DNA from 4 places in the Kitasatospora sp. NBC_00458 genome. Region 1 is predicted to be linked to each of the others. Evidence: riboswitches for the same ligand, from Rfam matches in the RefSeq annotation. Region 1 holds a riboswitch; each other region holds the start of a gene.
The links. Region 1 has a riboswitch for cyclic di-AMP ahead of OG550_RS30930 (transglycosylase family protein). Riboswitches for the same ligand answer to the same signal wherever they lie in the genome.

Region 2: another riboswitch for cyclic di-AMP. It lies ahead of OG550_RS31710 (M23 family metallopeptidase); the one in region 1 lies ahead of OG550_RS30930 (transglycosylase family protein).
Region 3: another riboswitch for cyclic di-AMP. It lies ahead of OG550_RS30055 (glycoside hydrolase family 16 protein); the one in region 1 lies ahead of OG550_RS30930 (transglycosylase family protein).
Region 4: another riboswitch for cyclic di-AMP. It lies ahead of OG550_RS20580 (M23 family metallopeptidase); the one in region 1 lies ahead of OG550_RS30930 (transglycosylase family protein).

Annotation. Positions count from the first base shown of each region.
Region 1 is NZ_CP107904.1:7,568,817-7,575,788, forward strand. Features, by position in the region: gene OG550_RS30910 (sugar ABC transporter permease) at 1-671, shown strand, start outside; gene OG550_RS30915 (glycoside hydrolase family 13 protein) at 779-2,485, shown strand; gene OG550_RS30920 (LacI family DNA-binding transcriptional regulator) at 2,511-3,530, shown strand; gene OG550_RS30925 (hypothetical protein) at 3,616-3,816, opposite strand; gene OG550_RS30930 (transglycosylase family protein) at 4,156-5,508, opposite strand; cyclic di-AMP (ydaO/yuaA leader) riboswitch at 5,495-5,691, opposite strand; gene OG550_RS30935 (hypothetical protein) at 5,926-6,972, shown strand, end outside.
Region 2 is NZ_CP107904.1:7,760,889-7,767,860, forward strand. Features, by position in the region: gene OG550_RS31705 (MFS transporter) at 18-1,568, opposite strand; cyclic di-AMP (ydaO/yuaA leader) riboswitch at 1,877-2,040, shown strand; gene OG550_RS31710 (M23 family metallopeptidase) at 2,044-3,030, shown strand; gene OG550_RS31715 (DUF2470 domain-containing protein) at 3,622-4,341, opposite strand; gene OG550_RS31720 (MFS transporter) at 4,588-5,874, shown strand; gene OG550_RS31725 (RidA family protein) at 5,943-6,350, opposite strand; gene OG550_RS31730 (IclR family transcriptional regulator) at 6,376-6,972, opposite strand, start outside.
Region 3 is NZ_CP107904.1:7,364,823-7,371,794, reverse strand. Features, by position in the region: gene aceB (malate synthase A) at 1-1,425, opposite strand, end outside; gene OG550_RS30065 (IclR family transcriptional regulator) at 1,653-2,471, shown strand; gene OG550_RS30060 (hypothetical protein) at 2,698-3,222, shown strand; gene OG550_RS30055 (glycoside hydrolase family 16 protein) at 3,386-4,627, opposite strand; cyclic di-AMP (ydaO/yuaA leader) riboswitch at 4,651-4,719, opposite strand; gene OG550_RS30050 (phenolic acid decarboxylase) at 5,274-5,603, shown strand; gene OG550_RS30045 (alpha/beta hydrolase) at 5,665-6,819, opposite strand.
Region 4 is NZ_CP107904.1:4,938,961-4,945,932, forward strand. Features, by position in the region: gene OG550_RS20565 (TetR/AcrR family transcriptional regulator) at 93-662, opposite strand; gene OG550_RS20570 (alpha/beta fold hydrolase) at 705-1,529, opposite strand; gene OG550_RS20575 (YiaA/YiaB family inner membrane protein) at 1,711-2,001, opposite strand; cyclic di-AMP (ydaO/yuaA leader) riboswitch at 2,246-2,404, shown strand; gene OG550_RS20580 (M23 family metallopeptidase) at 2,417-3,283, shown strand; gene OG550_RS20585 (hypothetical protein) at 3,418-4,461, opposite strand; gene OG550_RS20590 (GNAT family N-acetyltransferase) at 4,505-5,131, shown strand; gene OG550_RS20595 (sensor domain-containing protein) at 5,247-5,996, shown strand; gene OG550_RS20600 (class I SAM-dependent methyltransferase) at 6,153-6,950, shown strand.

The DNA.
Region 1 (6,972 bases):
TGTCGAACTACGGCACGGTGCTGTTCGACACCGACTTCTTCACCTGGTTCGGCAACGCGTTCCTGGTCTCCGGCGTGACCACCGTCTTCGGCGTGCTGATCGCGGCCACCACCGGCTACGCCGTCTCCCGGATGCGCTTCCCCGGCCACAAGCCGCTGATGTGGTCGCTGCTGGTCACCCAGATGTTCCCGATCGCGGTGCTGATCGTGCCGATGTACACGATCCTCTCCGAACTCGGCCTGCTGGACAGCTACCTCGGCCTGATCCTGGTCTACTCGACGACCACCGTGCCGTACTGCGCCTGGCTGCTGAAGGGCTACTTCGACACCATCCCGGTGGAGATCGACGAGGCCGGCCGGGTCGACGGGCTCACGCCGATCGGCACCTTCTGGCGGCTGGTGCTGCCGCTCGCCCGCCCGGGCCTGGCGGTGGCCGCGTTCTACTCCTTCCTGACCGCCTGGGCCGAGGTCGCCTTCGCCTCCACCTTCATGCTCAGCTCCGACAAGTACACGCTGGCCGTCGGCCTGCAGACCTTCGTCAGCGAGCACGACGCCCAGTGGAACCTGATGGCCGCCACCGCCGTGCTGATCGCGATCCCGTCGTCGGTCCTCTTCTACCTGGTGCAGCGCCACCTGGTGACCGGCCTGACCGCCGGCGCGTCCAAGTCCTGAGCCCGCCCGGGCCCGCGGCTCCCGACCGCGCCCGCGGCTCCGGACCGCTCCCGACCGCGCCCCGATCCTCTGATCCCCGCTCCTCTGATCCCCGAGGGATACCGTCCATGACCCAGAACCTGGCCGACACCTCCCGGCCCGCCGCCGACGCCACCGCTCACGAGGCCGGTGCCGGCGCGGACAGAGGCTGGTGGCGGGACGCGGTCATCTACCAGGTGTACCCGCGCAGCTTCGCCGACTCCAACGGGGACGGCATGGGCGACCTGCCCGGCATCCGCAGCCGCCTGCCCTACCTGCGCGACCTCGGCGTGGACGCCGTCTGGCTCTCGCCGTTCTACGCCTCCCCGCAGGCCGACGCCGGCTACGACGTCGCCGACTACCGGGCGGTGGACCCGATGTTCGGCACCCTGCTGGACGCCGACGCGCTGATCCGCGACGCGCACCGGCTGGGCCTGCGGATCATCGTCGACCTCGTCCCCAACCACTCCTCGGACCAGCACGAGTGGTTCAAGCGCGCGCTGCGCGAGGGCCCGGAGTCGCCGCTGCGCGACCGCTACCACTTCCGCCCCGGCAAGGGCGCGAACGGCGAACTGCCGCCCAACGACTGGGAGTCCATCTTCGGCGGCCCCGCCTGGACCCGCACCGAGAACCCGGACGGCACCCCCGGCGACTGGTACCTGCACCTGTTCGCCCCGGAGCAGCCCGACTTCAACTGGGAGAGCCCGGCCGTCGCCGACGAGTTCCGCTCCATCCTCCGCTTCTGGCTGGACATGGGCGTCGACGGCTTCCGCATCGACGTCGCGCACGGCCTGGTGAAGGCCCCCGGCCTGCCCGACATCGGCGGCTCCGACCAGCTCAGGCTGCTCGGCAACGACGTCATGCCGTTCTTCGACCAGGACGGCGTGCACGAGATCTACCGCAGCTGGCGGAAGATCCTCGACGAGTACCCGGGGCAGCGGATCGGCGTCGCCGAGGCGTGGACCCCGACCGTCGAGCGCACCGCCGGCTACGTCCGCCCCGACGAACTGCACCAGGCCTTCAACTTCCAGTACCTGGGCACCTCCTGGGACGCCGCCGAGCTGCGCGCGGTGATCGACCTCTCGCTCGACTCGATGCGCCCGGTCGACGCCCCCACCACCTGGGTGCTCTCCAACCACGACGTCACCCGGCACGCCACCCGGTTCGCCAACCCGCCCGGCCTCGGCACCCAGATCCGCACCCCCGGCGACCGTGCGCTCGGCCTGCGCCGGGCCCGCGCCGCCACCCTGCTGATGCTCGCCCTCCCCGGCTCCGCCTACCTGTACCAGGGCGAGGAGCTCGGCCTGCCGGACGTCACCGACCTGCCCGACGAGGTCCGCCAGGATCCGTCGTTCTTCCGCAAGGCCGGCCAGGACGGCTACCGCGATGGCTGCCGCGTCCCGATCCCGTGGTCCGGCACCGAGGCCCCGTACGGCTTCGGACCCGCCGCCGGCGGCCCCAGCTGGCTGCCGCAGCCCGCCGAGTGGGCCGGGCTCAGCGTCGAGGCGCAGACCGGCGACCCGACCTCCACCCTGGAGCTGTACCGTTCCGCGCTGGCCGTCCGCCGGGCGCAGGCCGACCTCGGCGCCGGCACCGGCGTCGAGTGGCTGGACGGCCCCGAGGGCACCCTGGCGTTCCGCCGCGGCGCCTTCGTCTGCACCGTGAACGCCACCGCCGGCCCGGTCCGGATACCGGCGCCCGGCCGGCTGCTGCTGAGCTCCGCCGGCGCGGACCCGCTGATCGACGGCGGCGAGACGGTGCTCGCACCGGACAGCACCGACTGGTGGGCGGTCTGACGTGGTTGCAATAGGCTCTGGGACCGTGACTACGGCGCGACTCTCAGACATCGCGGCGCAGGCGGGGGTCAGCGAGGCCACCGTCTCCCGCGTGCTCAACGGCAAGGCGAACGTCTCGGCCGCCACCCGGCAGACCGTGCTGGCGGCGCTCGACGTGCTCGGCTACGAGCGGCCGACCCGGCTGCGCCAGCGCAGTGCGGGGCTGATCGGACTGATCACCCCCGAGCTGAGCAACCCGATCTTCCCCGCGCTGGCCCAGGTGATCGAGCAGGTGCTGAGCCGGCACGGCTACACGCCGGTGCTCTGCACCCAGACGCCGGGCGGCTCCACCGAGGACGAACTGGTGGAGATGCTGGTCGACCGGGGCGTCGCGGGCATCGTCTTCGTCTCCGGCCTGCACGCCGACTCCACCGCCGACCACGACCGGTACGCCCGGCTGACGGGCCGGGGCGTGCCGTTCGTGCTGATCAACGGCTACAGCGAGAAGATCGACGCGCCGTTCATCTCGCCGGACGACCGGGCCGCGATGTGGATGGCCGTCCAGCACCTGGCCGAACTCGGCCACGAGCGGATCGGCCTCGCGGTGGGGCAGCGCCGGTACGTGCCGGTGCTGCGGAAGATCGAGGGGTTCACCGCGGCGATGCGGGAGGTGCTCGGGCGCTCCCGCGAGGAGGCCGAGGCGCTCGTCCACCACACGCTGTTCAGCGTGGAGGGCGGGCACGCGGCGGCCGGCGCGCTGCTCGACAAGGGCTGCACGGCGATCGTCTGCGGCAGCGACATGATGGCGCTCGGCGCGATCCGGGCCGTCCGGCAGCGGGGCCTGGCGGTGCCGCAGGACGTCTCCGTGGTCGGCTTCGACGACTCGCCGCTCATAGCGTTCACCGAGCCGCCGCTGACCACCATCCGCCAGCCGGTGGAGGCGATGGCCACCGCCGCGGTGGACGCGCTGCTGGAGGAGGTCGGCGGGAACGCCGCCCAGCGCGGGGAGTTCATGTTCCAGCCCGAGCTGGTGATGCGCGGCTCGACCGGCGCCGGCGCGCGCTGACCGCACGGACCGCACGGACTGCACGGCGAACGGCCGGGGCCCCGGGAGCACGCGCTCCCGGGGCCCCGGCCGTTCGCCGTGCCGCTCAGCCCTCCTGGGCGATCGGGCGGTCCGGGGTGACCCGGCGGCCGTCGGCGGACTCGCCGGTCCGGGTCTCGGTGCGCCGGCCGCGCTCCAGGTAGTCACGGAGGATCAGCTCGACGGCGTCCTGCGGGTTCTTGGTGCCGGACAGCATCATCGCGTCGATCGCGAGGTTGGCGTCGAGCGTGACGGTGACCTGGGCCATGGTGACTCCTCCTCGGGTACAGAGCAGCAGCATGCCCGGTGCGGCCGGATTTGACCATGACCTTCCGGCGGCCGCGGCGCGTTCCGGCCGGTCCGCCGGGGCACGCCCGCGGCGGGGCGGCGCGCGGTGCTTCCGCGCCGTCCGGGTGGCGGCGGTGGCGGCGGCGGCGGTGGTCGTGGCCCTGCGCTCGGGGGCGTCGGGGCCGCGGGGGCAGGGCCACGGGGTCAGGGGCGTGCTGCGCCGGTCGCGGTGGTCGTCGCCGTGTCCGGCGCGGGGCGCACCGGAGCCCCCGGGGAGGAGCGACCAGACTCCTCCCCGGGGGCTCCGGGCGTTCGTGGGTCAGACCCGGCCGGCGAAGTCCGGGGCCCAGTTGGCGACGGTCTGGGTCCGCACGCCCGAGCTGGGGTTGGCGGCCTCGACGTACTTGCCGTCGCCGATGTAGAGCGCGACGTGGTAGACGCCGGAGTCCTGGCCGTTGTTGGACCAGAACAGCAGGTCGCCCGGCTTGAGGGCGTCCAGCGAGACGTGCGTGGACGCGGCGGCCTGGTCGGCGGCGACGCGCGGGACGGAGACGCCCGCGGCGCGCAGCGCGGCCTGGGTGAGGCCGGAGCAGTCCCAGCCGCCGTTGCCGGTGCCGCCGTAGACGTAGGCCTGGCCGACCTTCGACTGGGCGAAGGACACGGCGGCGGCCATGCTGCCGGTGGCGGTCTGGGCCGGGGCCGGGGTCTCGGCCTGGGCGGCCGGCTTCGCGGCCGGCTTGGTGGCGGGGGCCTGGGTCTGCGCGCCCGCGCCGGTGCCGCCCTGCTGGGCGTCCTTGGCCCGGTTGAACCAGTCGAAGCCCTTGCCGGACTCGTCCGAGGCGGAGGCCGTGGCCTGGCCCTTGGCGCGGTCGCCGAAGGTCAGGTGCTGGCCCGGGTAGATGCTGTGCGGGCCGTCGGTCAGGGTGGCGCGGTTGAGCTCGTAGAGCCGCTCCCAGCCGCCCTGGACGTCGTTCTTGTCGGCGATGGCGGAGAGCCAGTCGCCGGCGACCACGGTGTAGTCGTCGGCCTGGCTCCAGCCGCCCTGCTGACCGGCCTGCTGGCGCCACTGCCGGCCGTCCTGGCCGCCGTCGCCCTTCCGGGCGTCGTCGGAGGCGGGGGCCGGGGCCTGGGCCTGCTGCTGGGGGGCCTTGGGCGCGGCGGGCTGCTCGGCCTTCGGCTTGGCGGCGGGCTTGGCGGCCTCGGCCGGGGCCGGGGCCGGGGCGGGGGTCTGGGCGGCCGGCTTGGCGGCGGCGGAGGTGTCGACGGCGGCCGGGGTGCCGCCCTTGGTCAGGCCGGCCTGGACCGAGCAGACCGGCCAGGCGCCGGGGCCCTGCACGGCGAGCACCTTCTCGGCGATCGCGATCTGCTGGTCCTTGGTGGCGAGGTCGGCGCGCGGGGCGAACGAGGTACCGCCGAACGCGGCCCAGGTGGAGCTGGTGAACTGGAGGCCGCCGTAGAAGCCGTTGCCGGTGTTGATGCTCCAGTTGCCGGTGCTCTCGCACTGGGCGACCTTGTCCCAGGTCGCGACGGTGGCGGCGGTGGCGGTGCCGGAGGTGAGGCAGGGGACGGTGAGGCCGATGCCCGCGACGCCGAGGGCGGCGATGGCGCGACGGGTACGGCCGGACAGACGGGTGCCGTTGGTGGGCAGCATGAAGACGCGGTCCTCTCCCACGCCTGCGAGGTGAGCTGTCGGATTCGGGCTGGAGTTGCCCGGCCGCGCTGTGGACGCGGCTTCACCCCTAGCCCTGGTCGGTCCGGGGACCGGCCTGGGCGAACTACCTGTGGTTCCCCCGCTCCTGCCGTGGTGCTTCGTGCTTCCAGCGCACCCGACGGCAGGACTCGGCGTTGCGGATGAGCTGGGTCCGTGTGGCCACGAACGGGGAGCACGTTAAGCAGAGCCGCATTCAAACCGCAAACATGTGTGAGGCACGTCACTGTTTGCGAAATCCGTGGTGGGCGGCTGTCCTTCATGATCAGAAATGACCGATTTCGCACAACGCCCGTCACGGTCAACGCAACTGCCTATGCTTCAGAACGCCGGCGGCACGCCGGCGAGGACGCAGCCGTCTGGGGGGAGGGCTACGCACCGATGGCCATGGACGAGGATCCGGCCGCCGCCCGCCCGGCCGCCCGGCCGCGTGGAGCGCATCGCAGGGCAAAGCACCGCAGAGCGGACATCCCACCCGAACCATCACCAACTCCCGTAAGCCGCCGCACTCTACTGCGCTGGCTCGCCGTCGGCACCGCCTTCGCGGCGATCAGCGGCGAGGAGGTCCTGCGGCGCTCCCTGAGCGGCCCGACCGAACCGGTCGCCGCCGTCGCCGGACCGTCCGGCGCCGACCCGACGGGACCGGACGGCGGCCACGGCGCCGCGCCGCCCGGGACCGCACCCGGCGGCGTCGCGCCCGACCAGCCCGCCCCCGAGCCCACCGTCGACCAGAGCGGCCGCCGCTGGTCCGACCCGGCCGGCTGGGGCGGCGCCGTACCCGGGCCCGGGAGCGCCGTCCGGATCACCGACCGGGTGCTGCTCGACACCGACGCCGCCGTCGGCACGCTGCTGGTGGAGCCGGCCGGGGCCCTCACCTTCGCCGCCGACCGCACCCTCACCCTCGCCGTCACCGGCAACGCCGAGATCCGCGGCGCCCTCGCCCTCGCCCCCGACGGCGCCCGCACCCACACCCTGCGCTTCCCCGCCGTCGACGAGAGGCGCTTCCGGGGTGACGGCATGAAGGTCGTCGACACCGACGTCGGCCTCTGGGTCACCGGCGCCGGGTACCTCCGGCTGGACGGCGCCGCCAAGACCGCCTGGGTCCGCGCCGACCGCGAACTGAGGGCCGGTGACACCACCCTCGACCTGGCCGCCCCGCCCGCCGGCTGGCTCCCCGGCGACGAACTTGCCGTCACCCCGACCGGCCCGCCCGACCAGGAGGACTTCGCCGCCCGCTACGACCTCGTCACCGTCCGGTCCGTCAGCGGAACGACCGTCACCCTGGAGCAGCCGCTCCGGCACGCCCACCCCCGGGTCGCCGCCGGAGGGGGCGTCACCGTCGGCGCGGAGGTGCTCAACCTGACCCGCAGCGTCCGGGTCGAGGGCACCGCCGGGGGCCGCACCCACGTCCACCTCACCAGCTCCCGC
Region 2 (6,972 bases), 190 kb from region 1:
TTCCGTCAGGCCTTCCGTCAGGCCTTCGAGGGCCCCGTCGCCGTACCGGTGGCGGGGCCCTCGCCGTGCCCGGACGCCCCCGGCGCGAGGTGGCCCGGGTCCAGCGGCGGGCCGTTGGTGGAGCAGGAGTAGCGGCAGTCCGGCTCGGCCACCGGGTGGTCCTCCGGGGCCAGTACGTTGCCGCGGACGGTGGCCAGCGCGGTCAGCCCGCCGGCCACCAGCAGCCCCGCGCAGATCAGCATCGCGGTGTGGAACGCCGCGTCCACCGAGGCCGGCACCTGGTAGGCGTCCCCGCTCAGCCCGGCCAGGGCGGGCAGCGCGGCGACCGCGAGCAGGCCGGCCGCCCGGGCGGCGGCGTTGTTGACGCCGCTGGCGATGCCCGCGTGCCGCACCTCCACCGCCGCCAGCACCGTCGCGGTCAGCGGCGCGACCAGCAGCACCATTCCGGAGCCCATCACGGTGACGGCCGGCAGCACGTCCGTCCAGTACGAGGCGTCCGGGCCGATCCGCAGCATCAGCAGCACCCCGGCCGCGCAGAGCAGCGGTCCGACGGTGAGCGGCAGCCGGGGCCCGATCCGCTTGCCCAGCCGGCCGGCCCGCGCGGAGAGCGCCAGCATCAGCACCGTGATCGGCACCAGGGCCACCCCGGAGACCAGCGGGGAGAAGCCGGAGACGATCTGCAGCTGCACGACGAGCAGGAAGAAGACCCCGCTGAACGCCGCGTAGACGGCGAGGGTGACCAGGTTGACCGCGGTGAACAGGCGGGACGAGAAGAGGCCCAGCGGCAGCATCGGCTCCGGCGTGCGGCGCTCGACGACGACGAAGGCCACCCCCAGCAGGATCCCGGTCGCCCCGGTGAGCCATACACCGGGGGAGAGCCCCTCCCCGGCGGCGGTGAGCGCATAGGTGAACGTGCCCAGGGCCAGCGCGGCCAGCACCGCGCCGAGGACGTCGAACCGCCCGCTGGAGGCCTCGTCCCGGCTCTCCGGCACGTGCCGGGCGGCCACCGCGACGACCAGCACGGCCAGCGGGACGTTCAGCAGGAAGATCCACCGCCAGCCGGGCCCGTCCACCAGCCAGCCCCCGAGGAACGGTCCGACCGCCGCCGACACCCCGCCGAGTCCGGACCAGAGGCCGACCGCGGCCGAGCGGTCCTCCGGGTGGAAGACCGCCTGGAGCATCGCCAGCGACCCCGGGGTGAGCAGCGCCCCGCCGACGCCCTGCACCGCGCGGGCGGCGACCAGGACCTCGATGGTGGGGGCGGCGGCGCAGGCCGCCGACGCGACGGCGAACCAGACCACGCCGAGCAGGAAGATCCGGCGCCGGCCGTACCGGTCGCCGAGCGCGCCGCCGAGCAGGATCAGTCCGGCCAGGGTGAGCAGATAGGCGTTCAGAGTCCACTGCAGGGCGGAGAGCGGGGCGTCGAGGTCGACGCCGATCCGGGGCAGCGCGACGTTCACGACGGTCCCGTCGAGCATCGCCAGGCTGGAACCGAGCACCGTCGCCAGAAGTACCCAGCGACCCTGCGCGGTGCCCAACCGCAGGGTGCCGGCCTCGGAGGTGGCCACGGCCCGATCGTCCGCCCCGGGGGCCTACGTGACAAGGGTCACCGGGGGCGTGTCGGCGAATGGCTTTCCGTGAGTGATCGTGTGCGGAACGGTCCGGAAATCGGCGGAGGGTCGTGGATCAGTGGCACGCGGTGAATTGATTGTGTGCGTACTGTGCAGCCGATCATTCGGAGCGTGACGGGCCCCGGGGGTTTTGTTGCGGGTTCAAGAGATCGACATTGCTTCACTCGGACGGATGAGTTTTAGTTCAGCGACCGCCCGGCGTCAGCCCGGGTGGCCACCGGGTGGAACGCCTAGTCCTGCCGCTGCCCGGTGGTACGCAACGAACTCTGTACGGCAGGAGCGGGGGACCCAAAGGTAAGTCGCCGGACCGGAATTCACGGTCCGGCTTGGGGTGAAGCCGCCTTGATGCGGCCGGGCAACTCCAGCCCGAACCCGACAGCTCACCTCGCAGGCGTCGGAGAGGACATTCCCCATGCCCGCACAGGCTCGTCGTATCGCCCTGCCCCGCGCCGTCCGCATCGGCATCGCCACCGCCGTCACCGGCGCCGCCTTCGCCCTCCCGCTGGTCACCACCGTCAGCGCCCAGGCCCACGAGGCCCCGGCCGCGAAGCCCCACACCAGCACCTGGACCGGCGCCGCCAGCGTCGACGCCACCCCGGCCGCTCCGGCCGCCGAGACCGCTCCGGCCGCCCAGGCCGAGGCGAGCTACAAGGTCGTCGGCGGGGATACCCTGTCGAAGATCGCCGCCGCCAAGAACGTCCAGGGCGGCTGGGAAGCCCTCTACGAGCACAACCGCTCGGTCATCGGCGCCAACCCGAACCTGATCTACCCGGGCCAGCAGCTCGGACTCGGCGGCAAGGCCGTCGAGTCCGCGAAGCCCGCCGCGCCCGCCGCCAAGCCGCAGGCCTCGCAGGACTCGGCGAAGCCGGCCGCCAAGCCGACCGCGCCCGCCGCGAAGCCCGCCGCCCCGGCCGCCAAGCCCGCTGCCCCGGCCGCCAAGCCGGCTCCGGTCCAGGCCGCGAAGCCCGCCGCCCCGGCCCCCGTCGCCGCCTCCGGCTACGTCGCCCCGCTGGCCGGCGCCAAGCTCGGCACCGCCTACGGTGTGGCCGGCTCGATGTGGTCCTCCGGCCACCACACCGGTGTCGACTTCTCCGCTGCCACCGGCACCCCGCTGCGCGCCATCGCGGCCGGCACCGTGGTGAAGGCCGGCAACGGCGGCGCCTACGGCAACGAGGTCGAGATCAAGCTCGCCGACGGCAAGTACGCCCAGTACGCGCACCTGTCCTCGATCGCGGTGAAGGTCGGTCAGACCGTCACCGCCGGCCAGCAGATCGGCCTCTCCGGTGCGACCGGCAACGTGACCGGCCCGCACCTGCACTTCGAGATCCGCACCGGCTCGGAGTACGGCTCGGACATCGACCCGATCGCCTACCTGCGGGCGCACGGCGTCTCGATCTGACCCGTCCGGTCGATTCGAGCGGCCTGAGGGTCTGAGGGCTTGAAAGCCTGAGGGTCTGAAGGACTGAGGGGCTTGAAGGCCTGAGGGTTTGAAAGTCTGAAGGCTTGAAGGCTTGAAGGCCTGAACGGCCTTGGCGGTCGGACCGGTCCGATTGGGCGGACCGGTCCGACCGAATACCAGAACCACCGCTGGGTGCGGGGTGAACGACCTCCCGGGATGGTCATGTCGGGTGACCGCTCGACCGGGTGATCGCCGCACCACCAGTGGATCCACGGGCGCGGGACACGCCCGTTCGACCGGCCCGGTTCGCGAAACCTCCTTTCGCGAACCGGGCCGGTCGTCTTTGTTTTCACCCCCCCTGACTCGGGGGGAATTCCTTCGGCGTTTTCCCGGCGGAGTCCGGTCGCGGGGTGGGGCCGTGGAGCGCCGGCCGGGGTCGCGGGTCGCGGGTCGCGGGGTCGCGGGTGTGGGTGCGGTCGACCCGGTGGGGTGTTCGCGGGGCTCCTGGCCGTCCGTCACCGGCGCGTGGGTGACCGGCGGGCGTCGGGACGGCCGCTCCGCCGGGTCGGGTGGTGGGGCGCGCCGGGGCGCTCAGGGCCGGTGGGCGGGCTCCGCATGCTGGGCGGCGGTCAGCAGCTGGTGCACGCGGTGCCCGAAGTCGTCGGCGTCGTGGGCCGGTTCGGGGAAGACCAGACGCACGTCGCGGTGGCCGTGCGGGTGGTCGAGGCGGAGCACCAGGCCGTACCGGTCGAGGGCGAGCGGACGGACGTCGGGCCGCTCGGTGAGCAGCTCCTGGTCGAGGAGGCGGGTGAGCACCTCCAGGGCGTCCGAGTGGTCGTCGGCGAGGTGGGTCAGCATGCCGGCCTCGTAGCGCGCGAGCGGGTCGGGCGCGGCGAGCGCGAGGTCGGCGCCGGTGAGCGCACTGGTGCCGTACGGGGTGGAGAGGACGGCGTGGGCGACGTCCAGGCGCAGGTGGACGCTGAGGCCGTCGTCGGCGAGGTGGGCGAGGTGGAGTCGCCCGGCCAGGGTGAGGCGGCCGCGGACCCGGTCGCGGACGGCGACCGGGGCGATGTCGGTGAGGTCGAGGACGACGGGGAGGCCGTCCTGCTCGCGGGCGGTGGCCAGGGTGAGCGGGGCGTCGAGCGGTGCGCGCAGCCGGATCCGGGAGCCGTGCACCGACACGGGGGTGGTGAGTTCGTGGTGCTCGCCGCAGGCGCGGACGACGACGGAGGAGGCTGCGCAGAGCAGGCTGCCGACCCGTTCGGCGGCGGTGGGCTCGGGGACCTCGGCGTCGATGGGGGTGGGGCTCATGGCAACCTCCGGCTAGTTAGGTGAGCCTAACCTAATGACTTGCATGGCGGTAGGCAAGGCGGCGCGGTCGTCCCGCGCGGTCGTCCTGGGCGGGTGAGTGGAGGGGGAGGTGTGCGCGGACCGATATGCCGCGCTTGCAAGTAACCGGCGGTCGGTCGTATTGTCGACGCTGGTAGTTGCGCACGCAATGGTCTGCTGCGCGGTCGACCGGTACCCCCTGCAACGCTCCGGAAAGCGGTCCCTCTCATGCCCCTCGCGCTCCTGGCGCTGGCGATCAGCGCCTTCGGCATCGGCACCACCGAGTTCGTGATCATGGGCCTGCTGCCCGAGGTCGCCGGCGACTTCTCGGTGTCCATCCCCACCGCCGGCCTGCTCATCTCCGGCTACGCGCTCGGCGTCGTCGTCGGCGGGCCGCTGCTCACCGTCCTCGGTACCCGGGTGCCCCGCAAGGGCATGCTGCTGATGCTGACCGGCCTGTTCATCGCCGGGAACCTGGTCTCCGCGGTGGCCCCCGCCTTCGGGCTGCTGATGGCGGGACGGATCCTCGCGGCCTTCGCGCACGGCGCGTTCTTCGGCATCGGCTCGGTGGTCGCCGCCGACCTGGTCGCCCCCAACAAGCGGGCCGGTGCGATCGCCCTCATGTTCACCGGGCTCACCGCCGCCAACGTGCTCGGTGTGCCGATGGGGACCCTGCTCGGCCAGCACTTCGGCTGGCGTTCCACCTTCTACGTGGTCGCCGGGCTCGGGGCGATCGGCTTCGCCGGCATCGCCGCGCTCGTCCCCGTCCAGCCCAGGCCGGAGGGCGCCCGGCTCGGCGCCGAGCTGGCGGTCTTCCGGGCCCCGCAGATCTGGCTCGCGCTGACCATGACGGTGCTCGGCTGGGGCGGCATCTTCGCGATGTTCACCTACATCACGCCGATGATGACCGAACTCGCCGGCTTCTCCGCGTCCAGCGTCACCTGGCTGCTCTTCCTCTTCGGCGTCGGCCTCTTCGTCGGGAACCTGTTCGGCGGCTGGTTCGCCGACCGCGCGCTGATGCGCAGCCTGTACGTGATCATCGCGGTCCTCACGGTGCTGCTGTTCGCCTTCACCTTCACCGCGCAGAGCAGGGCCGGTGCGATCGTCACCATCCCGTTGATCGGGGTGTTCGGCTTCGCGACCGTCGCCCCGCTGCAGAAGCGGGTGATGGACCAGGCCGCGGGCGCGCCCACGCTCGCCTCGGCCGCGAACATCGCCGCGTTCAACCTGGGCAACGCGCTGGCCGCCTGGCTCGGCGGGCTGGTCATCTCGGCCGGGCTCGGCTACCAGGCGCCGAACTGGGTGGGCGGGCTGATGGCCGCCGGGGCCCTCGGCGTGACCGTGCTCTCCGGTGCGCTGGAGCGGCGCTCGGGCCTGCGCGGTGCCGGACGGGCGGTGGCGGAAGGTGGCGCGGTCCCCGGTGTTCCCGGCTCCGGCTCCGGCGACGGCTCTGCCGCCGGTGGGACCGCCGGTGCCGCGTCGCCGGTGGCGGGGGCGGTGGCCGCCCGGAGGTGAGGCCCCGGTTGCGTCGAAGGGCCCGGACGGGAAGCCGTCCAGGCCCTTCCGCGTACGGGGGCGCGGCGTCAGCCGACGACGGCCTGGGCGTCGATCTCGACCAGCATCGGCTCCTGCGGCAGCTCGACGAAGATCGTGGTGCGGCAGGGCTTCACCCCGCCCGGCTTGATGTTCTCGTCGATGAACGCGGCGTACACCTCGTTCATCAGCGGGAAGTCGGCGCGCTTGGTGAGGTAGACGCGGAACATCACCACGTCCTCGATCGTCGCGCCGCCCGCCTCGACGATCGCCTTGACGTTCTCCAGCGTCCGCCGGGTCTGGGCCTTCACGTCACCGTGGAACAGGTACTCGCCGGTGGCCGGGTCCTGCGGGCCCTGGCCGGAGACCTGGAGGATCGGGCCCTTGCGGACGCCCTGGGAGAACATCCACGCCGGGGCGGGGGCGCCGTCGGTGCGGATCTCGGTCTTGTCGCTCATGAGCTTCCTTCGTTCCGGTGATTGCTCAGGTGGTCGGCGGGGTCTGGCCGCAGTCGGCGGAGACGGCCCGGGTGGTGGCGAGCAGGTGGGGCAGCAGCTCCAGCACCTGCTCGTACGGGAGGACGACGTCAGGGACCGAGATCGAGGCGGCGGCGACCACCCGGCCGCTGGCGTCCCGGATCGGCGCCGCCACGCAGTTGATGAACGCCTCGTGCTCGGCGTGGTCCTGAGCCCAGCCCTGGACGGCGACCTTCTCCAGCTCGGCCAGCAGCGCCTCGGGAGTGGTCAGGGTCCGGGCGGTGTGCGGGGTGAAGTCGATGCCGGCCACCACCCGGCGGCGCTCGGGCACCGGCAGGTCGGCCAGCAGCACCTTGGAGACGGCGGCGCAGTGCAGGGCCGCGCGCAGGCCGATCCGCGAGTACATCCGCACCGGGTGGCGGGAGTCGTACTTGTCGATGTAGACCACCTCGCCGCCCTCGTACGCGGCCAGGTGCACGGTCTGGCCGGTGGCCGCGTTCAGCTCGGCCAGGTGCGGTGCGGCGATGCGGCGGACCCCGCGCTGTTCCAGGGCCAGGCCGGAGAGTGCGAAGAGGCCGGCGCCCAGGTGGTAGCGGTAGGCCGG
Region 3 (6,972 bases), 200 kb from region 1:
CTGCCAGATCTGCGAGCGGGAGATCTCCGCGGTCGCGGCGTCCTCCATCATGTGGAAGATGGCGACCGCGCCCAGGCCGCGAAGCCAGGCCTCGATGTAGCGGATGCCGACCTGGACGGCGTTGTGCAGCCCCACCCGGGTGCAGCTGCCGCCGGCGCCCGCGACGTCGAGCAGTTCCGCGGCGGTGACCGGCCCGGCCGGACCGGGGTTCTCCTTCTGGTGCGGGCGCTCGCCGAGGACGGCGTCGAAGCAGGCCCGGGCGACCGGGACGAGGTCCGGGTGGGCGACCCACGAGCCGTCGAAGCCGTTGCCCGCCTCGCGCTCCTTGTCGGCCGTGACCTTCGTCAGCGCGGCCGCGTTGACCTCCGGGTCCCTGCGGCTGGGGATGAACGCGGCCATCCCGCCGATCGCGTGGGCGCCGCGCCGGTGGCAGGTCCGGACGAGCAGCCGGGTGTAGGCGGCCATGAACGGTGAGGCCATGGTCACGCTGTTGCGGTCCGGCAGGACGTACTGCGCGCCGGCGTCGCGGAAGTTCTTGACGATGGAGAAGAGGTAGTCCCAGCGGCCCGCGTTGAGTCCGGCGGCGTGCTCCCGCAGCTCGTAGAGGATCTCGTCCATCTCGAACGCGGCGGTGATCGTCTCGATCAGGACGGTGGCCCGGACGGTGCCGTGCGGGATCCCGAGTTCGGCCTGCGCGTGGGTGAAGACGTCGTTCCAGAGCCGCGCCTCCAGGTGGCTCTCGGTCTTCGGGAGGTAGAAGTACGGGCCGGAGTTCGGGTCCTCCGCGCCGCGGGCGAGCAGCCGGCCGGCATTGTGGAAGAAGTAGAGGCCGAAGTCGAGGAGGGCGCCGGCCACCGGTTCGCCGTCGACCAGCAGGTGGTTCTCGTCCAGGTGCCAGCCGCGCGGGCGGACCACGACGGTGGCCAGTTCGGCGGCGGGCCGGAGCGTGTAGGCCTTGCCGGCCGGGGAGGTGAAGTCGATCCTGCCCTCGAAGGCGTCGATCAGGTTGATCTGGCCGCTGACGACGTTCTCCCAGGTCGGGGAGGTGGCGTCCTCGAAGTCGGCGAGCCAGACCCGGGCGCCGGAGTTGAGGGCGTTGATCACCATCTTGCGGTCGGTGGGGCCGGTGATCTCCACCCGCCGGTCCCGGAGGGCCCGCGGCGCCTCGGCGACCCGCCAGTCGCCGGCGCGGACGGCGGCCGTCTCCGGGAGGAAGTCCAGGGTGCCGGTGCGGGCGATCTCGGCACGGCGGGCGCGACGGCGGGCGAGCAGTTCGCGGCGGCGCCCCTCGAACGCGCGGTGCAGGCCGACGACGAAGGCGACCGCCTCCGGAGTGAGCACCTCCTCGGCCCGGTGGACACGCGGACCGGCAACAGTGACGACCGGAGCGGCGGAGGGGGCGCCGGGTCCCTGATCTGAAGCCATGAGCAGGACACTCCTAAGACAGTTGATCCTTGCGGCGGTTGACCGACAGTTGATCCGAACCCCAGCAAACGGAGGGCTTGATTCTGTAAGGTGGAGACTAGTTTCCGCGATACAGAATTTCAACGGTTTGTTGAGGAGATCGCTGGGACTGTACTCCTCCCCCGACAGCGAAGGGAACGCCGGTGGCCCCGACCTCCGACCGCGCCTCCGACACCGCGCCCGACCCCGTGCCCGACAGAGCTCCGGACGGCGCGCCCGACCCGGCACCCGAGCGGGCGCCGGCCCCGGAGCGCTCCGGCGGCGGCGTGCAGTCCGTCGAACGCGCCTTCCAGCTGCTGGAGGCGCTGGCCGACGCGGGCGGCGTGGCCACGCTCAGCGAACTCTCCTCCTCCTCCGGCCTGCCCATGCCCACCATCCACCGCCTGGTTCGTACCCTCGTGCAGCAGGGCTATGTCCGCCAGGACACGGCGCGCCGCTACACCCTCGGCCCGCGGCTGATCCGGCTCGGCGAGACCTCCGGGCGGCTGCTCGGCAGCTGGGCCCGCCCCTACCTGGCCGAGCTGATGGAGGCCACCGGCGAGACCGCCAACCTCGCCGTGCTGGAGGGCGGCGAGGTGGTCTACGTCGGGCAGGTGCAGTCGCGGCGCTCAATGCGGATGTTCACCGAGGTCGGCCGCCGGGTGCAGCCGCACTGCACCGGCGTCGGCAAGGCGCTGCTGGCGCAGCTGCCCGAGGAGGAGGCCCGCGCCGTCCTGGGCCCCAACCCGCTGCCCGCGCACACCCCGCACACCGTGACCGACCCGCAGGAGCTGCTCCGCCAGCTCGCCGAGGCGCGCGAGCGCGGCTACGTGGTCGACGACCAGGAGCAGGAGATCGGGGTGCGCTGCATCGCGCTCGCGGTGCCGGGTTCGCCCACCCCGACGGCGCTGTCGGTGTCCGGTCCGGAGGCCCGGATCCGGGCGCTGGAGGAGCAGGTCGGCACCGCCTCGCTGGTGCCGGTGATGCACGGGATCGCGGCCCGGCTGGGGCAGGTCCTGGCCCCCTGACCGGGCGCCGCCGGAGGTCTCCCGCGCAGGAAGTCGGCGCCGTCGACTTCCTGCGCCCGCGTTCGCCCAGTGGAGCGACCCGAGGGCGGGTTGCCCCGGCGGCGGGGGAAGGGTCGGTCACTGTGGGTCGGGACGTGCCCGCGACGGCGCGGGGCGCACGAACGCAGAGGCAGGGTGAGCGGCGATGTCGCGCAGAGGGTCCGTACGAAGCTTCCTCGGCAGGTCGTTGACGGTGGGGTCCGCGCTGGTGGCGCTGGCCGCCGGACCGGCGTGGGCGTGTCCGGACGACGGCCCGGCGGCGGGCACCGATCCGGGCAAGGAGAACGCGGCGGCCGCGCCCGCGGTGACCCCGGCGCCCTCCGACTCGGACCTGGAGGTGGTCCGGCTGGACCCGGACGCCGCCGCCCCCGGCGGCACCACCACGGTGCACGCCTTCATCGGCAACGGCGGACCGGACCGGACGGCCTCCGCGTTCACCGTCGTGGTCACCCTGCCGGAGGGGGTGACGGCCGAGGGGCCGTTCTTCCCGGAGAACTGCTACGAGTTCCAGAACGGCCACCGGGTGCGCTGCACCTTCCCGGCCGGACTCGGCGTCTTCCGCAGCGCGACCGCCCTGATCCCGGTCCGGCTCGCCCCCACCGTCCCCCTCGGCGAGCTGTCCGGCGGCTACGTCGCGGTGCGCAGCGACGACGACCGCAACGAGGCCAACAACCGGCAGCCGTTCACGATCCAGGTCGTGCAGACCGCCTGAGACCGCCCGCCCCGGCCGGGGCGGGCGGTCTCCACGGACGCCGGGTTCCCGTCCGGACGGCTTTGCAAAGTGTCACTTTGCAAAGTGCCGTCCGCCGGGTCGGCGTCCTCGCGGGCACGTCCTCGCGGGCACGTCCTCGCGGGCACGTCCTCGCGGGTACGACCTAGCGGTAGACCCGGACGTAGTCCGCGGCGAAGGTGATCGGCGCAGTGCCCTGGGGCGCGGGGTGGTACTGCCCCGCGCTCAGGGACAGGTTGAGGATCAGGTACGCGGACCAGTCGGTGCCGACGCCCTTGCCGTCCGAGAAGACCTTGACCCCGTTGACGTACCAGTCCACGGACGTGGCGCCGTAGTGGGTGCCGATGGTGACCCAGCCGTCCTTCGAGATCGCCTTGGCGTCCGTGTAGTACAGGTGGCCGGGCTTGACGTGGTTGGTCAGCTCCAGCAGGTTCGGGTTGTCGGGGTGGTACTCGAAGGTGTCGATCTCCCCGTTGCCGTTCTTCCAGGTCCAGAGCGCCGGCCAGGCGCCGGTGCCGGCGGGGAGCTTGACCCGGGTCTCGGCGTAGTCGCCGGTCTTCACCTGGAAGCCCTCGCTGGAGTACTCGGTGGTGAGCAGTCCGGTGTCCCAGGACTGCTTGCCGTTCTCCAGCTTGTTGGCGCCCGGCTTGGCGGTGAAGGTGGCGGCGCCGCCCGAGACGGTGACGTTGTTCTTGTTCAGCCAGTCGAGCTTGTTGTCGTCCGGGTTGTGGTTGCCGTAGTGGTAGGCGCTGCTGCGGTCGCCGGTCCAGCGGGAACCGTAGGCGACGGGGCCGCTGAACTCGTCCGACCAGGTCAGCTTCTTGCCCGCGACGGGGGCGCCGGTGGCGGGCGGCGTGGTCGGCGTCGGGGTGGGGGTCGGCGTCGGGGTGACGGCGGAGGAGACCACGAGCTGGCGGGAGGGCAGGTTGTGCCAGGCGCCGCCGAGGTCCTGCCAGAAGCCGAACTGGGTGTAGGTGCCGGCCGCCAGGGTGCGCGAGCCGGTGGTGATCGACAGGCCGCTCGGGCAGATCTGCGCGTTGCTCGCGCTGCCGGGGAAGTCGAGGTTGCGGCCGGCCGCGTCACGGATGCCGACCCCGACGGTCTTGGCCGTGAAGCAGGCCGAGGAGTGGACGCTCAGCGACGCGGCCGAGGCCTTGCCGGCGACCATCGCGGCCGGGGTGAGGCCGTCCTGGGTGACGGTGGGCGCGGCCGCGGCGGGCGCGGTGGCGGCCTGGGCACCGGTGAGGGCCGGGACGCCGAGCAGGCCGGCGCCGGTGACGGCGAGCGCTCCGGTGACGGCCAGGGCGGCGGTGCGGCCCCGGTGGGAGGGGCGGGCGTGGCGGGGCGCGTGGCGCCGGGCAGGCTGCTGCTGCGGGGCAGTGGGCATGGCTTGGTCCTCTGCGACGCCTGCGAGGTGAGCTGTCGGGTTCGGGCTGAGGTTGCCCGGCCGCCTGTGGAGCGGCTTCACCCCTAGCCTCGGTCCGGGGCGCGGGGGCGCACGGACCGGGGCACTGACCTTGGGTCCCCCGCTCCCGTCCGCTGTGGTGCTCGGGTGCCGGCCGGCGGGTGGACAGGACTCGGCGTCCCGACGGCGGGAGTCCGCTGACAGCGGACGCCCCTGCAGGCTAGGCAGGCCGTCGGGGGCCGGACAACTCCGTACGGGCGGTTGTCGCGCAGGTCACAGGCCGGGCCGCGCGGATGATCAACGTGCCTGCGGAGTTGATCAGTTGGCGCGGCCGCTCCGGCCCGCACCCCCGCCGGGGCGGGTTCCGGCCCCGGCGGGGCCCCGTTCGCGCGGCCCGGAGGGTCCGGCGGGCCCGGGAGCCCGGTGCGCCCGGCGGAACGGGGAGCCGGGTGGGGCCGGACCGGGTGGGGCCGCCGCGGGTCCGGCGCGGGCACCGGTCCGCAGGCTGTCGCCCGATGCCCGAGTACGCCGCGAAAGACGGGGCAGTCGGATAGGTTGGAGATCCAACCCGTGCCGGAACCGTCCGGACACACCGAGTACCGCATGAGAGACGAGGACCAGCCCCACCATGACCGCCCCCCTGCCCGGCTTCGCCGGCCGCACCTTCCTGTTCCAGGTCGACAACGGCGCGGCCTTCCGCAACGCCTACTCGGCCGACGGCAAGCGGCTGCGCTGGGAGGGCCTCGGCGAGTCGGCCGGTCAGTGGGAGGACGTCGCCCTGCACGTCGCCGAGGTCGGGCCGCAGGTGTACTTCGTCAGCTGGACCGAGCAGAGCGGCATCACCGTCAGCCACGTCATGGACCTCGGCCGGATGACGGTCCGCGCGTTCTGGACGTACGAGGGCGAGGGCGGCCGGGTCGGCGAGCTGCACACCGGCACGCTGCAGTCCGTGGCCTGAGGCCCGTCGGGCCGGTCCCCCGAGGTGCGGGCCGGTCCCCCGAGGTGCCGGCCGGGACCGGTCAGACCGGCTGGTCGGACGACCGGCCCGGCACCACCAGGCGCTGGGAGATCCACTCCAGCGAGGACGGGAGCAGCTTGCTCCAGGTCTCGAAGTTGTGGCCGCCGGTCTCCAGCATGCTGTAGGAGACCTTCATCGGGCTGCGCACGGCGGCCACGAACGCCTCCGTCTCGCGCCGGTAGTTGCCGTCGCCCTCCTTGGTGCCGGCCAGCAGGACGGCGACCCCGGGCTGCGGGAGGTTCTTGAGGCGCCACATCAGGTCCGCCTCGTTGCGCCGCTGCTCGCTGCCCTTGAAGAGGTCCCCGGTGGTCGGGTCCTCCGCGGCCTGGTAGTAGCCGGAGAGCGAGACGGCGGTCGGGTAGACCTCCGGGTGGCGCATGGCCAGCTTGAGCGCGCAGTAGCCGCCGGTCGAGTTGCCCATGAACGCCCACGCCCGCGGGTCGGCGGAGACCCGGTAGGTCGCCTGGATCGCCGAGGGCACGTCCTTGGTGAAGTACGTCTCGGACTGGGCGCCGCCCGGGATGTCCTCGCACTCGGTGTCCTGCGGCAGTGCGGGCGAGGGGCGGACCAGCACCAGCACGGTCGGCTGCATCCGGCCCTCCTGGAGCAGCTTGAGCGCCGCGCCCGGGTAGTTCAGCCGGGTCACCAGGTTCTTGGCGATGCCGGGGAAGCCGGTGCTGACGACCAGTGCGGGGAACTGCGTCTGCTCGTACTCCGGCTGGAAGTACTGCGGCGGCAGGTAGACGTAGCCCTCGGTCGACAGCCGGGTGGTGGCACCGTCGATGCGGACCTCGCGGATCTCGCCGGACTGCCTGGGGTCGCGGCCGAGCGCCCCGCCGCCCTTCACCTCGGCGTGCCCGATGGTCTCGACGCGCAGCCGGCCGGACGCGTCCGCCTTGTTGTGGATGACCACCGGGCCGCTGTCGCCCGTCCCCAGCAGGTCGTCCCAACTGCTGTAGAAGGCGAAGTAGTTGTTGGCCACCAGGCCCAGCGCGGCGAGCACGGTGAGCTGGGTCGCGCACAGCGCGCCGATCCGGCCGAGCACCGCCTGCCACGTCCGCTTCGACAGTCTCGGCCACAGCCAGACCGTCCCGGCCATCGCCGCGACGGCGATCAGGACGGTCAGTGCCAGCACCTTGTGGCTCGTCAGACCCATGTCTTGTTTGCTCCCACGCCTCGTACTCCCCCGCCCCCGGGGGAAGGACACCCGGGAGGGCCGCCCTGGTTCCCCGTTCGCAACGGGGCCGTCGCCGGGGCGCGACCACCCACCCTAGCGGTCCGCGGCGGGGCTCCGGACCCGCCGACCAGC
Region 4 (6,972 bases), 2.6 Mb from region 1:
GTGCCCGCGTGCCGTGCCCGCGCCCGGGTTCCAGCCCGGGTCCCCGGCGCCGTCCGCGCCCGGAGCCCGCGGGCGGCCCCGTGCCCGCGGCCTCAGGGCCTGGGCCAGCCGTGCAGCCCCGCCGTCAGTACGGTGATCATCCGCTCCTGGGTGTCCCCCAGGTCCTCGGCGAGCTGGAAGGCGCCGCCGATCGAGAGCGCCGCGAAGCCGTGGGCCAGCGAGCGGAAGGTCCGGGCGGCGTGGATCGCCTCGGAGCCCTCCAGTCCGTACGCGCGGAGCACCGCGACGATCACCCCGACCAGCCGGGCCGCCGCCGCGGTCAGGTCGCCGTCCGGCTGCGGCGCCTGCGGCAGGGCGCCGTACCGGTGCGGGTGCTCGGTGGCGTACGCGTGGTAGGCGCGCAGGACGGCGGCGACGGCGTCGTCCCCGCCGCGGCCGAGGGCGGCCTCGGCGAGCCGGTCCGCCAGCTCCCCGGTCACCCGCACCGCGACCAGTCGGCGCAGTTCGGTGAGGCCGCCGCTGACGTGCTTGTACAGCGAGGGGGTGGCGACGCCGGCGCGGCCGGCGACGGCGGCCAGGGTGAGGGCCTCGGGGCCCTGCTCGTCGATGAGGGCGAGGGCGTGGTCGACGACCTGCTCGGGGGTCAGTCCGACTCGGGGCACGGCGGTTCTCCTGGGCTCGGTGCGGTGCGGGTGCGGCGGCGTTCAGGCCAGGTCGGCGAGGAAGGCCAGCAGGGCGTCGGCGGTGGCCTGCGGGTGGTCGGCCATCGGGTAGTGCCCGGCGCCCTCGATCATCACCTTCCGGGCGCCGAGCGCGGCGGCCTGCCGGTCGGCGACGAGTTCCGGCTTCGAGAAGTCGGGGTCCTTGGATCCCATCACGACCAGCGCCGGGCACCGCACGGCGGCGGTCCAGCCGGTGGGCGCGGAGTCCCCCCGGACGTAGCCGCGGGTGGCGGCCTTCCGGCCGGGGGTGCGCATCGCGGCGACCAGCCCGTCCACGTAGGCGTCGTGGTCGGCGGGCTTGACCGTCGGGTAGGCGAACCTCCGCTGGTACAGGCCCCAGAAGGCCGGCGAGTGGACCAGCAGGGCGCCCATCGCGCCGACCACCGCGCGCTGGAGGGCGTTCGGCGGCGGGTTCTCCACGAAGGCGTCCAGCAGGACGATGCCGGCGACCCTCCCGGGGGCGTCCCCGGCGACCTTCACCACCGAGGCGCCGGTGTACGAGCTGCCGGCCAGGACGGCCCGGTCGATGCCGAGGTGGTCGAGCAGGGCGATCGCGTCGCGGGCGATCGCGGCGGGCGAGTAGTCGTCCCAGGCGATCGAGGACTCGCCGAAGCCGCGCAGGTCCATGGTGACCACCCGGCGGCCGGCGGCGGTCAGCAGCGGCCGCAGGTGCCGGTACGCGGCCCGGCTGTCGAGCATCCCGGGGAGCAGGAGGACGGGGGCGCCCTCGCCGTGGCCGGAGTCGTCGAACGCGATCCGGCCGCCGGGAAGGTCGAGGTGGCGGGTGGCGGGGGCGGTGCCGGTCATGGTGGGCCTCCTCGGTCCGCCGCGGGCGGGGTGCCGCGCGGGTTCGGGTCGTCGGCGTGTGCCGATAGCCATAAAGCTAAGGCTAATAGCCTTAGCCGTCAAGCTATCGACAGCTGTCGACGGCGGTCCGAGGCGGCCGGCCCGATGGGATCCCCCGGGCGGTCCCGGCGGCGGACCCGCCTCAGACTCCCTCCACCTTGAACGGGTCGTGCTCGGCCAGCAGCTTGTCCAGTCGGGCCTGGTCGACCCGGGTGACCAGGTCGGTGGACTCCTGGCGGTCCCGGATCACCTTGGCCAGCGTGAACGCGGAGGTGACGGTGTAGAGCAGGCCGAGGCCGAGGAAGGCCCGGGTCCAGGCCCCGACCGGGAGGTAGGCGATCCCGACGGCGAGGGCGACGGCGGAGACGGCGAAGGACAGCACGGCCTGGACGTAGTACGCGGCCGTGGTGCGGGACTGCATCGGTGCGCTCATGGCGCCAGGATGGCCGCGCCGGCGCCGGCCGCACATGAGTAGGAGTACTCAGATGGGGGGCCGTTCGTTGACGTCCTATCACGTTCGGTAGTGTCAGTTGTCGTCAATCGTCCTAAAACGCCCATCGGGCCGCGTGGTGCCCGGCCGTATCCTGTCGTCCTCAACGGATGGCTTGGAATCGGGGGCCTCTCGGATTAACGTTTGATAACGCAGCGCGGTCCCCAACGCCGTACCCAGACGGCACCGTGCGCCGTCGCTTAATCCCGCCGGTCGGCCCACGGGCAGGCCAGGGAGCCGGGGAACCACGTTCCTTGGGGTGAATCGGCCGGGCCCAGGCCCAGCCGTAGGAGACCTTCCTGCTCCGAACCCGTCAGCTAACCCGGTAGGCGCGAAGGAAGGAAAGGAGCGCGCCTCCGTGGCGTCGACGCACACCCCGGCACACCCGTCCGGCCCCTCTGCCGGCACCCAGCTGCTCGACCACCCCCGCCCCGCGGCCCACCAGGGCCCGTACGGCGGCCCGGCCGACGAGACCGCCCCGGTCGCCGAGACCAACCGGCACCGGATGCCCCGTCAGACCCGCGGAACCGCTCCGCTGCTCGGCGTCACCGCCGTCGCCGCCACCCTGGGCGCCACCGGCTTCGCCTCCGCGACCCCGGCCGCCGCGCCCGCCGTCGAGACGCCGGACGAGGCCCCGGTCGCCCTCTCCGCCGACCCCGGCCTCGCCCTCGCCGCCCGGATCCAGCAGCAGGCCGACAGCCAGCGCACCGCCGCCGAGGAGACCGCCCGGGTGCAGGCCGCCCAGGAGGCCGAGGCCAAGCGCGCCGCCCAGGTCGCCCAGCAGGCGCAGGCCAAGCGCGTCGCCGAGGAGGCCGAGAAGGCCAAGCTCGCCGCCATCAACCTCCCGGTGCGCGACTACCGGCTCTCCGCCCACTACGGCCAGAGCGCCCGCTACTGGGCCCACCTGCACACCGGCCTGGACTTCGCCGCCGACACCGGCACCGCCGTCTACGCCGTCGGCCAGGGCACCATCACCTCGGCCGGCTGGGCCGGCTCCTACGGCTACCGGATCGTCGAGACCCTGCCCGACGGCACCGAGATCTGGTACTGCCACCTCTCCTCGATCATCAAGGGCTCCGGCAAGGTCGTCCCCGGCCAGCAGATCGGCAAGGTCGGCGCCACCGGCAACGTCACCGGCCCGCACCTGCACGTCGAGGTCCGTCCCGGCGGCGGCGCCCCGGTGGACCCGGAGAGCTGGTTCGAGCAGCGCGGCGTCACCCCCTGACCACCCCTCCGGTCACCCGCTGACCGCCCTCCGGTCCCCGCCGCCGCCCCCGGCGGCGGGCGCCGGGCAGTGCACGACGCCGAGGAGCCCCGGCCCGGTCCACCGAGGACCGGACCGGGGCTCCCGCGCACCCGTCACGCCCCGGGCCGCCCCGCCGCCGGCTCCTGCGGCGAAACCCCCGCCGCGTCCGCCGGCGCGTCCTCCGCCGCGTCCTCCGGCGCCGGATCGCCCCACTGCCGCTCGTCGTCCCACTGCCGCTCGTCCCACGCTTCGTCCGAGGACCCGTCCCACGCTTCGTCCGACGGCTCCTCCGGCAGCCCCGCCAGGTACGCGTCGATCTCCGCCTGCCCCGGCTCCGGCGCCAGCTCCGGGAACTCCTCCACCAGCAGCCGCGGCAGCCCCGGCACCGTCCACTCCCCGGCCAGCTCCAGCGCCGCCACGACCGCGGCCTCCTCGAACGCCCCGTAGTCCCCGGACAGCTCCGCCGGCATCGGCCGGCCCAGCGCGTTCAGCGCCGCCAGGTTCCGGTAGCTGCGCTCCATCAGCCCCTGCTCCAGCAGCCGCCGCGCACCGTCCGTGGCCATCCCGACCGCCAGCTCCCTGGTCCCGCCGCCCCAGCCCCCGTCCTCCACCGGGTCCAGCGTGCCGTCCTCCTCCAGCGCCGCGAACGCCGCCAGCCGCTCCTCCTCCGCCAGCCCGCCGAACGCCTCCAGCCAGGACCGCACCGCCGCCTCGTCGGCGGTGTCCACCCCGGCCGCACGCAGCAGCAGCGCGTACAGCCGCGGCCAGGTCACCAGGTCGGCCCGGCGCAGCAGCCCGGCCGCCAGCTCGCCCTGCCATTCGGCCTCCGCGTGCAGCCGCTCCTGCCGCTTGGCGTTCAGCCGCTTCGCGGCCCGCTGGTGGTCGATCAGCAGCCGCACCGCGGCTCCGTACGCCAGCGGGTCCTGCCCCGGCACGGGCTGGACGTACAGGTGCAGCCGCTCGTACAGCAGGTGCTCGACCGCACCCGAGGTCAGTTCGGGCCAGCCGTCGTGCATCCTGCCCCCGCCCAGCTCCAGCAGCGCCAGCACCGCCCGCAGCGGGGCTCCCGGCACCGGCGCACGGCCCTCCGACTCCGCCCAGGAGAGCAGTTCGGCGGCCTTGGTGCGCGGGGCGAGCCGCAGGTCTTCGTCTTCCATAACTCCGAACCGTAACCGCTGGTCGCGAGTAGGGTCGGCAGGCATGGTGCCCATCCGACTCACCGGCCCCCGGCTGGCCATCCGCGAGTTCCACCACACCCCCGAGGACGTCGACGCCCTGTACGCGGTCTTCGGGGACCCGGAGGCCACCCGCTACCTCCCGTTCGAGGTGCGCGACCGCGAGGCCTGCGCCGACCAGATCGAGCAGTACCTGGAGGAGGCGGAGCGCGAGGAGCGGACGGTCTACCGGCTCGCCGTCACCGAACGCGCCGCCGCCGCAGACCCGGCCGACGCCGTCCCGGTCGGCAACGCCGCGCTCGGCCTCGGCGACCACCGCTCCGCCACGCTCGGTTACGCGCTGCGCCGCGACACCTGGGGCCGCGGCTACGCGGGCGAGATCACCGCACTGCTCTGCGGCCTCGCCTTCGGCCCGCTCGGGGTGCACCGGCTGGAGGCCCGGGTGGACGTCCGCAACGCGGCCTCCGTCCGGGTGCTGAGCAGGGCCGGGTTCCAGCTGGAGGGCCGGATCCGGCACGACCTCTGGCTGCACGGCCGCTGGCACGACTCGTACCTGTACGCGCTGCTCTCCGACGAGTGGCCCGGGGCCGGGGCCGCCACTGCAACCGGGGCCGGGGCCGGGGCCGGGTCGCCCCGACCGGAGGGGGGATAACCCCACCCCCGGTTCGCCGGGGAGCCGGATGTCCGCCCGGACGGCGTTTTGGCAGGCTGGAGCAGTCAGCAGGACACGCCGCAGGACGACCGACCCGAGGGACCGAGACCCCGCCATGAGCAGCTACAGCACGCAGCCCAGCGAGTTCGAGGCGTACGAGGCGCACGACGCGTACAAGGCGTACGACCGCCGCGACGCCGCCGCCCGCCGCACCGAGGAGCCGCCGTACGCCTGGCGCGCGCCGTTCACCGCCTACTTCTACCGCGAGCTCGGCTACACCCTGACCGGCCTGCCGGTGGCCGTCGCGGGCTTCACCCTCGCCGTCACCCTGTTCTGCCTGGGCCTCGGCACCTTCGTCACCGTCCTCGGCCTGCCGGTGCTGGCCGCGCTGACCGCCGCCGGCCGCGGCTTCGGCCGGCTGGAGCGGTCCCGGGTCCGCACCATGCTGGCCCTGGACGTGCCCGCCCCGGAGCCGGTCCGGGTCAAGCGGCCGGGCGCCTGGGGCGGCATCACCGCCCGACTCGGGGACGCGGCCGGCTGGAAGGCCGTGCTCCACCAGGTGGTGATGTTCCCGTGGGCGATCCTCAGCCTGGTGGTGTCGACGGTCTTCATGACCGTCGGCTGGTCGCTCGCCCTCTACCCCGTCTACCACTGGGTCTTCCCGACCTTCACGGACTGGCCGGGCTACAAGCTGTTCGACTTCACCGACAGCGACGGCGACCAGCACGTCTTCTTCGTCGAGTCGATGCCGCAGATCGCGGGCGTCTGCCTGGTCGGGCTGCTCTTCGTCTTCGTCACCCCGCAGCTGGTGCGCGGCCTGACCAACGTCAACCGGCTCGCCGCCCGGGGCCTGCTCGGCCGCTGACCGGTCCGCCTGCGCCCTCCCGGTCCGCCTGTGACCTCCCCGCCCTCCTGCGACCTCTCCGCCCTCCTGACCCGACGGCCTCCCGGACCCACCGGCCCCGCCCGCCCCGGACCGCTCCGGGTGCGGGCGGGGCCGGCCCGTGTTCCGATGGCCGGGATGGCCGACCGAACCGCCACCCGCCCCGCCGCCGCCCGCTCCACCGGCGGCCCGTCCGCCGCCGCCTCCGGCCCGTCCGCCCCCGGTGCGTCCGGAGCCCTGGTCACCTCCCGGCCGCTGGACGAGTACTGCGGCCTCTTCGGCCTCACCCGGGCCCGGCTCGCCGCCCTCCCCGGGCCGCTGCTGGACTGCCCCGGCGGCGCGGCCGGCCTGGTGGCCGAGGCCCGCACGCTCGGCTGCCGGGTCATCGCCACCGACCCGGTGTACGCCCGGCCGACCGCCGAGATCACCGCCCGGGCCCTGGCTGCCCGGTCCGCCACCGCCGCCGCGATGGCCGCCCGCCCCCGGCTCTACCCGGAGCCCCGCCACTGCCCGCCCGACCGCTACCTGCGCAGCTGGGACCGGGCCCGCCGGCTGTTCGCCGCCGACCGTGCCGCCCACCCCGAGCAGTACGTCGCCGCCGCGCTGCCCCGCCTGCCGTTCGCGGACGGCACCTTCGCCCTCACCCTCAGCGGCTACCTGGTCTTCGCCTACCCGGAACTGTTCGGGCCGGAGTGGCAGCTCGCCGCGCTGGCCGAACTGGTCCGCGTCACCGCACCCGGCGGCGAGGTCCACGTCCACCCGCTGCACGACGGCGAGGGCCGTCGCAGCACCCGCCTCGACGCCGTCCGGTACGCGCTGGGCGAGCTCCGGATCGCCAGCGAGGTCCGGATCGTCCCGCCCTTCGCCGGTGGCCGCCACCGACGCGTACTGGTCCTCCGACGGGTCGGCAGCCCGCCCCGGAGCCACCACCGGTAGTGGTCACCCGTGGGAGGCGGCC